DNA from 2 places in the Bacillus sp. N6 genome. Region 2 is predicted to be linked to the other one. Evidence: riboswitches for the same ligand, from Rfam matches in the RefSeq annotation. Region 2 holds a riboswitch; the other holds the start of a gene.
What was found. Region 2 has a riboswitch for cyclic di-AMP ahead of ACUXVC_RS03855 (hypothetical protein). Riboswitches for the same ligand answer to the same signal wherever they lie in the genome.
Positions count from the first base shown of each region.

Region 1: it holds a riboswitch for cyclic di-AMP, as region 2 does, so the genes downstream of both, ACUXVC_RS09170 (APC family permease) here and ACUXVC_RS03855 (hypothetical protein) in region 2, are expected to answer to the same signal.

Region 1 covers NZ_CM127843.1:1,757,866-1,762,294, forward strand. Annotated here, with positions in the region: gene ACUXVC_RS09155 (hypothetical protein) at 1-446, opposite strand, end outside; gene panE (2-dehydropantoate 2-reductase) at 622-1,566, shown strand; gene ACUXVC_RS09165 (hypothetical protein) at 1,630-1,758, opposite strand; cyclic di-AMP (ydaO/yuaA leader) riboswitch at 1,898-2,044, shown strand; gene ACUXVC_RS09170 (APC family permease) at 2,189-4,015, shown strand.
Region 2 covers NZ_CM127843.1:750,521-754,949, forward strand. Annotated here, with positions in the region: gene thiF (thiazole biosynthesis adenylyltransferase ThiF) at 1-779, shown strand, start outside; gene thiD (bifunctional hydroxymethylpyrimidine kinase/phosphomethylpyrimidine kinase) at 795-1,607, shown strand; cyclic di-AMP (ydaO/yuaA leader) riboswitch at 1,693-1,840, shown strand; gene ACUXVC_RS03855 (hypothetical protein) at 1,934-2,320, shown strand; gene ACUXVC_RS03860 (hypothetical protein) at 2,334-2,567, shown strand; gene ACUXVC_RS03865 (hypothetical protein) at 2,571-2,693, shown strand; cyclic di-AMP (ydaO/yuaA leader) riboswitch at 2,828-2,973, shown strand; gene ACUXVC_RS03870 (SipW-dependent-type signal peptide-containing protein) at 3,070-3,174, shown strand; gene kdpF (K(+)-transporting ATPase subunit F) at 3,174-3,251, shown strand; gene kdpA (potassium-transporting ATPase subunit KdpA) at 3,271-4,429, shown strand, end outside.

The DNA of each region.
Region 1 (4,429 bases), 1.0 Mb from region 2:
GCGAATTCGATTGCTTCAGATAAAGTCATGTTTGGAGCAGTGTTTACTTCTGTTCGAATTGTTAAGAAGCCAAGTTCATAAGGACAAAGTGTGACATCAATAGAGTGTATCTTGAATGGAATTGAAATAAGGTTTGTTGTTAAATGTCCAGTTAAGTTAAGGTCCTTTGAATAACGTTGCAAGCCCTTTTGATGCTCTGAATGAGGAAAGAGAATTTTATTTGTAAATGAAAGATAGTATGCTTCCATATTTTGATGTGAAACTTTAAACTCCCCATAATATGTATTTTCATCATCGAGATGATCGAGCCGAAAAGGACGAAAATCGTTTTTTTGTAAGAAAGGGAACATATTTTGTTCATATCCAGCTTTAAACGAAAACGGGAATATAAATTGGAATATAGCTGTTGCTACACCTTTTTCCTCAATTGCTTGTATTGCCTCCATCTACATTGTGTCCTTTCCATATATGCTATAGAAACAACATGCCCAAATTTATTTGAAAATAACCACTCTTTTATACTCAATTGAGAGTGAAAATTCAGCTTATTTAGTAGGGAACATGTATAATGTTATGTATACTAAAAGTTATAAAATTGTATTTTGAAAAGGGGGATGCTGTATGCGGATTTTAGTATTAGGCGCTGGTGGAGTCGGAGGATTTTTTGGTGGCAGATTAGTCGAGAAGGGAGAAGATGTCACGTTTCTTGTTCGTAGTAAACGGAAAAAACAATTAGAGGAAAGAGGACTTGTAATCCGAAGTGTTAACGGGGATTTTTCCTTCCGACCGAAATTAATAACGAAAGAAGAGCGAACTTCTCCATTTGATGTCATTTTATTTTCAACAAAAGCGTATCACTTAAACGAGGCAATTCAAGATTTGAAGCCGTTTGTTGGCGAAAATACTGTAATCATTCCATTGTTAAATGGTATCGCTCATTTATCGCTATTACAAAAAGAATTCGGCGAAGAAAAAGTAATTGGCGGTTTATGCTTTATCGAGACGACGTTAAACGATCAAGGAGAAATTGTACAAACTAGCGCTGCCAACAGACTTGTGTTTGGAGAAATTAAGTCTCAAAATTCAGAGAGAGTAAAGCATATTTCTAAAGCATTTTCAGGTACGAAATCTAGTTTTGTTTTAAGTGAAAATATTACGCAAGATATGTGGCATAAATATTTATTTATTACTGTAATGTCAGGTGTGACAACGTTAATGCGTGCACCAATTGGACCAATCCGTGAAAGTGAAGGCGGCCGTGATTTTATCCGTAATGTGTTTGAGGAATCTGTACAAATCATGAGAGTATTAGGAGCTCCAGTAAAGGCTAATATTGCCCAGGAACATATGAAAACGATTGATAAAATTTCGTATGATATGAAGTCATCAATGCAACGTGATATGGAAAAGGGTTCGTTTATTGAAGGGAAGCACTTGCAAGGATATTTACTGGATGTAGCAGAGAAATTTTCTATAGCGGCACCATTATTAGAATCTATATATCAAAATTTAAAGGTGTATGAAGAGATGACCTTTAACAAATCTGTAATAGAATTAGATGTATGAAAAAATAAAAAAGATAGCAATATATAAGTGTATTGCTATCTTTTTTATTTTTTGTATGACAAATTATTTATTTCTTTTCGTTCTATCTGTCAAATTTATTTCCTGTTCACGTTTACCATATAACTGATTAATTTCATTTGCTACTGCATCTAAATATGAATCGGAAAAAATAGGCTTCTTTTCTTTAGACATATGGGTCTCCTTTGCGGATTTTTAATATTCATTATGTATATTTCTCAGCGGATTATGCGCAATCATTTTAATTTTTTTCTTATTAAAAATTTTTGTTTACTTTTTGAAAATAAAGGAGTATTATAATCCACAGTTTCAATTTTCTAAATCGCTGAAACCGCATGGTACGGGGGACCCGTTTTTACGGATTAGTACATAATCCGATGGGGTGAATCCTTGAAAAAGGTAGGGCTACTCATAGGCCCGAATCCGACAGCTAACCTCGTAAGCGTTATATTGAGAAGGAAGGTGGAGCTTGTGCGACAAAAAAAATAATGTCTACAAGTCTATTTCGCTATGGCTTGTAGACATTTTTTGTTTTCTGAAGAAATCGTTTACTGGCTGTAACAAGCAGAAAAGTTCGTACAAAATTATTGGAGAGTGGACAGCATTGGTTTCATCTATTAAAAGATTTTTAATTGGAAGACCGTTAAAATCAACAGAGCTTGGAGAACAAAAGCTTAATAAAACGAAAGCTTTAGCTATTTTATCTTCTGATGCATTGTCATCAGTTGCTTACGGTCCAGAGCAAATTTTAATTGCTTTAGCAGGTGTGGGAGCGATCGCTTATTGGTATTCCATTCCGATCGCTGTTGGGGTATTAGTATTATTGACAGCCCTTATTTTATCTTATCGTCAAATTATTTTTGCTTATCCGCATGGCGGGGGAGCGTATGTTGTATCAAAAGAAAATTTAGGGATGAATCCAGGCTTAATTGCTGGAGGATCTTTATTAGTCGACTATATTTTAACTGTTGCGGTAAGTGTATCTGCAGGTACAGATGCGCTAACATCTGCTTTTCCTAGTTTACATGCACATAATGTAATCATTGCGATTATATTTGTTATATTTATTACGATCTTAAATTTAAGAGGAGTAACGGAATCAGCTTCTGTTTTAGCATATCCTGTTTATTTATTTGTTTTAGCCCTATTTATATTAATTGGTGTAGGCATATATAATATTTTGACTGGTCACGTTTCGCAGGCTTTACACACGCCGATCGGAACGCCGGTTGCGGGTATTAGTTTGTTTTTACTGTTAAGAGCATTTGCATCAGGTAGTTCTGCTTTAACAGGTGTTGAAGCAATTTCAAATGCAATTCCGAACTTTAAAGATCCTGCGCCAAACAATGCTGCAAAAACATTGCTTGCAATGGGTGCATTACTTGCTGTGTTATTTTCAGGAATTGTATTTTTAGCTTATTATTACGGAGTGACGCCGAGTAAAGAAGTAACAGTTGTTTCTCAAATTGCTGAACAAACATTTGGACGTAATTTCATGTACTATTTCATACAAGGTACAACAGCTTTAATATTAATTCTCGCAGCTAATACAGGCTATTCTGCATTTCCTTTATTAGCGGTTAACCTCGCAAAAGATAAATTCATACCGAGAATGTTTACGATTAGAGGAGACCGTCTAGGTTACTCAAACGGTATTATAATACTTGGAGTTGCTTCGATTATTTTAATTGTAGCTTTCCAAGGACAAACAGAACATTTAATTCCGTTATATGCAGTAGGTGTATTTATTCCATTTACACTTTCTCAAACAGGGATGGTATTAAAGTGGCTTCGTGAAAAACCTGAAGGATGGGCTTTAAAATTAACGGTTAATTTAATTGGTGCAGTTATTAGTTTTATCGTAATGAGCATGTTCTTTTTAACTAAATTTGCACAAGTTTGGTCGATTCTTATTTTCTTACCAGTTATTATCTTCTTATTCCATCGAATTAAGAAGCATTATGATGCAGTGGGTGATCAATTAAGTTTAAAAACTTGCGAGCCTCTTATTCCAATTGAGGGGAATGTAATTGTCGTTCCTGTAGCAGGTATGACGCATGTAGTAGAAAATTCATTGAACTATGCGAAATCTCTTTCTGCAGATCAAGTTATCGCTGTATATGTTGCTTTTGACAGAGAAGAGGAAAAGAAATTTGAAGAGAAATGGAAGGTGTGGCAACCTGAAGTAAGGCTTGTTACATTACATTCTCATTATAGAAGTATTATTCAGCCGTTAACGAAGTTCATTGATACAGTGCAATATAAGGCAAGTGAATCGAATTACCGCGTTACGGTCGTTATACCACAGTTCATTCCGAAAAAAGGTTGGCATAACATTCTTCATAATCAATCCAGTTTACTCATACGTGCGTATTTACTTTATAAAAGAAATGTTGTTATTACGACAGTTCCATATCATTTAAAAAAATAAGAAGATTTTTGAAGGATAGCTTCGTGAAAATGAAGCTATCCTTTTTGTGTATATGCTATGCATAATTGCATATGGGTTTAAAAGTTATATGGATATAATTTTATTAGTTATTTATAAGTAGTGTTTTCTGTTGTGATATATAGATATTTCAATCGATAAAGTGAATCGGATTATATTTTGAAATAAGGACATGAAAGCTTGGAAATAAAGGGAATGAAAATACTTCTTTACGTTATATAAACAGCTGTGTTTAAATGACCTTACAGTACAAAACATATATGAAAACAAAACGAAATTTCATATTTACGCATGTTTTTTAGTTTAAAATGAATAATATTTTTACGTAATATATTCACTATGTGAATGTGGGAATTTCGATGAAATAGAAAATTTATACAATATTATTCATACTAA
Region 2 (4,429 bases):
AAGCTATAGCGGCTAAAAAACGTTTAGAAGAGATTAATAGCGATGTAACAATAAAAGCTCTCGTTCAAGATGTAACAGCTGAAGAGCTAGAAGAACTTGTTACAAACGTTGATGTAATGATTGATGCGACTGATAATTTTGAAACACGCTTTATTGTGAATGATATAGCACAAAAATATTCTATTCCATGGATTTACGGTGCATGTGTAGGTAGTTACGGTCTTTCTTATACAATCATTCCTAGTAAAACACCATGTTTATCATGTTTATTGCAGTCGATTCCGCTTGGCGGGGCAACATGTGATACAGCGGGTATTATATCACCTGCTGTATCTCTTGTCGTTTCTCATCAAGTAACAGAAGCTCTTAAACTGTTAGTAGAAGATTACGAATCACTTCGAGATGGGCTTGTATCGTTTGATATGTGGAAGAATGAGTATTCATGTATGAATGTGCAAAAGCTTCGCCAGCATAATTGTTCTTCATGCGGAGAGAATGCATTATATCCGTATTTAAATAAAGAGAACACATCAAAAACAGCAGTTTTATGCGGGCGAAATACAGTTCAAATTAGACCACCTCATAAAGAGGAAATGAATTTTGAACAATATAAAGAGTTGCTGGAAGGTCGCGTGAATGATTTAAATGTAAATCCATATTTACTATCATTTTCTGTTGAAGACAAGAGGTTAGTCGCCTTTAAAGATGGCCGTGTGCTCGTACATGGAACGAAAGATATAAGCGAAGCAAAAACGATTTATCATCGCTATTTTGGATAGAAAAGGATGAGTGGGATGAAAGTGAATAAAGCTTTAACAATTGCAGGGTCTGATAGCGGCGGCGGTGCTGGAATTCAGGCAGATTTAAAAACATTCCAAGAGCTTGGTGTATACGGAATGACGGCTATTACGGCAATTACTGCTCAAAACACGCTTGGCGTTCAAGGGGTATATCCTGTTCCGTTAGAAGGTATTACAGAACAGCTGAATTCAATTGGTACGGATTTAACACCAGATGCAGTGAAACTAGGAATGTTATTTAGTAGTGAAATAATTCAAATTGTTGCAGAACAAATTAAAAAATTTGGCTGGAATAATATTGTGCTAGATCCCGTTATGATCGCAAAAGGCGGTGCATCATTATTACAGCAAGAAGCAGTTCATGCATTAAAAGAATATTTATTACCAGTAGCAACCGTTATAACACCGAATGTTCCAGAAGCAGAAGTGTTAACTGGGATGGAGATTCATAATGTTGAAGATAGTAAGGAAGCTGCAAAAGTATTGCACGAATTAGGTGCTAAATATGTGCTTATGAAGGGCGGACATGCAGAATATCAAGGTAATGAAGTAATTGATTTCCTCTTTGATGGAGAAGAATTTATTGAGTTTAGAAGCGAGCGAATTCCTTCAAAGCAAACGCACGGAAGTGGGTGCACATTTGCTTCAGCGGTTACAGCAGGACTTGCGAAAGGATACTCAATTGAAGATGCTGTTCAAGAAGCAAAACGATTTATTAGTATAGCAATTGAAGAGCCATTGAATATTGGTAGTGGTCATGGACCGACGAATCATTTTGCGTATAAAGTGAATAGAACGCGTGTATAGATAAGTGAAAAGCCAGTTTTATAACTGGCTTTTTTTCTGTTTACTTTTTCAAAATACAGGAGTAATATATCAGCCAGAATATATTTTTTTGTAAACGCTGAGTCCAATTATATGGAGCGGAGGAACCAATTTGTGCAGTGTCACTAGGGGTGAATCTTTCAAATTTGAAAGTAGGGCTACTCTCAAAGCCCGAATCCGACAGCTAACTTCGTAAGCGTCTTGAGAGAGGACGGTGCCATGATGGATACATCACTTCATCGATCTGATTAGTATAGGGGAATATCAATCTATGTTTGATTTCTTTTATACTAAGGAGGATGAGGTACATGGAACTAACACTTATTTGTGTTGGAGAAGAAAGTAAGGTAAATAGTTTAAGAGATCTAGTTGCATTTCAACATGAGTTAGTTATTTTTACAGCAAATGAAGAGGTAGCGGCTGAAGTTAGGAATTGTGGGTTTGATTGGACTTATAGTTGTAGTAAGGAGCAGGATTTTACTAGTATTTGTGAGTGTATTAAGAAGGTCATTTTACTAGGGGATGAGCTTCCAATCGTTAGTTTCTTCACAGAACACATTCGTTTTTCTTTTCAAGCACCTATTACTGTTGTTACAAGGAATAAACGATATCCAGCGAGGCTCTATGAAACAATTGGAGCTAAGTTTGTCGTGTTTACAAATTGTGATAATATTTCTTTTTTATTTTTTGAATAGGGCGGGGGAAGAAATGATGAAGGTACTATTACTTGGAGATATAGCAAATCGTTGGGCAGTATCGGTAGAGCGAGTTCAAGAATTGGTCCAGATTGATCCCCTTTTTCCAGGGCCATATATTATATTACCATCAAAAGATGCTTTGTATTTAGAGATGGATATTACCGAGTATGAGCAGCTACATGCAGAATTGACACAAGTTTATATTCGTGGGAGAAATTTACGTGCATTTTTACGAGGAGAATAAAGGGTGAATAAAAAAGAGCGAATGCTGAGTGCAACAAGCTATGCACTTCATGTCATTCGCTCTTTTTATTTCATATTTAAAAGGTCATTTTTAAGAAAAGAAAAGAGAAATAAAGAAAATAGATGAAATAACAGTAATAATCTTCAATGTAAGCGTTTAAATGAATGTAAATATTATTATTTTCAGTAATTTACCCCTTTACAAGTGAAATATAGAGGAGTATATTTACTCTCATAAATCATTCATAAAATTTCCAAAAAAACCTAAAATCGCTGAGTTCCAGAAATGGAGCGGGGGAACCAATTTTGTGCATCGTCACTTGGGGTGAATCTTTCAGTTTTGAAAGTAGGGCTACTCTTTAGGCCCGAATCCGACAGCTAACCTCGTAAGCGTTTAGAGAGGAGGTTTACTTTTTGTTGTTCATTTTTTGAACACTGAGTAGAGCTCAGTGTTCTTTTTTAATATTTAAATGGTAAATTTTAACAAAAAGAGAGGGATAGTTATGTTAGATGTTGTAATGGTCGGGATTTTTATTTTATTAGTTGCATCGATGGCAAGTCTTGCAAGTTGGTCAGATAAAGTTGTGAAAGAAGGAAAGCAATCATGATGATTGTCTTATCGGTTATTGTCGCAGCAATTACAGTGTATTTAGTGTATGCATTATTAAATCCAGAGAAGTTTTAATTAGGGGGAATTATTCATTATGATTTGGGTTGCAGTCATTATTACAATGCTCTTGTTTATTTTAGTAGCAAAGCCAACGGGGATTTATTTAGAAAAAGCTTTTCAAGGTAGCAAAACGTTAGATAAAGTATTCGGGCCTTTTGAAAAACTTATTTTTAAAATTACGGGTGTAAAAGCATACAATCAAACGTGGAAACAGTACGCATTATCATTAGTTTTATTAAATGGATTTATGATCGTTGTCGTATACTTCATTTTCAGATTACAAGGTGTGCTGCCACTAAATCCAGCGCATATTGAAGGGATGGAGCCTACGCTCGCTTTTAATACAGCAATTAGTTTTATGGCTGATACAAACTTACAGCATTATAGCGGTGAAAATGGTTTATCTTATTTATCACAATTAATCGGAATTACATTTTTAATGTTTGCGGCACCAGCAACGACATTAGCGCTCGTTATGGCTTTTATAAGAGGACTTGCTGGAAAAGAACTTGGTAACTTTTTCGTTGATTTTACGAGAGCGTTAACGAGAGTGTTTCTTCCTATCGCATTTATTGCGGCACTAGTTTTTGTCGCACTTGGCGTACCACAAACGTTAGATGGGGCGGTTACAGCACAAACGATTGAAGGTGCAAAGCAAAGTATTTTACGTGGACCTGTTGCATCATTCGTTTCCATTAAGGAACTTGGAAATAACGGCGGTGGATTTTTCGGAGCAAACTCTACGCATCCTTTCGAAAATCCAGGACAAATGAGTAATATTTTGCAAATGATGCTTATGATGTTATTACCAACAGCACTTCCATTTACGTACGGACGAATGGTCGGAAATAAAAAACAAGGCCGCATTCTTTTCGTGTCACTATTTATGGTATTTTTACTAGGGTTTATAACGATTACGACATCTGAACTAAACGGGAACCCGGCATTAAATGGAATGGGTATCGAACATGTACAAGGAAGTACAGAAGGGAAAGAAGTACGATTTGGAACAGTATTTTCTTCACTATACGCAACAGTAACGACAGCTGCTGAAACTGGGGCTGTTAATACGATGCATGATACGTTAACACCAATTGGCGGTCTAGTTCCACTTGTAAATATGATGTTAAATACAGTGTATGGCGGAGTTGGAGCAGGCTTTGTAAACATTATTATGTATGCAATTATCGCGG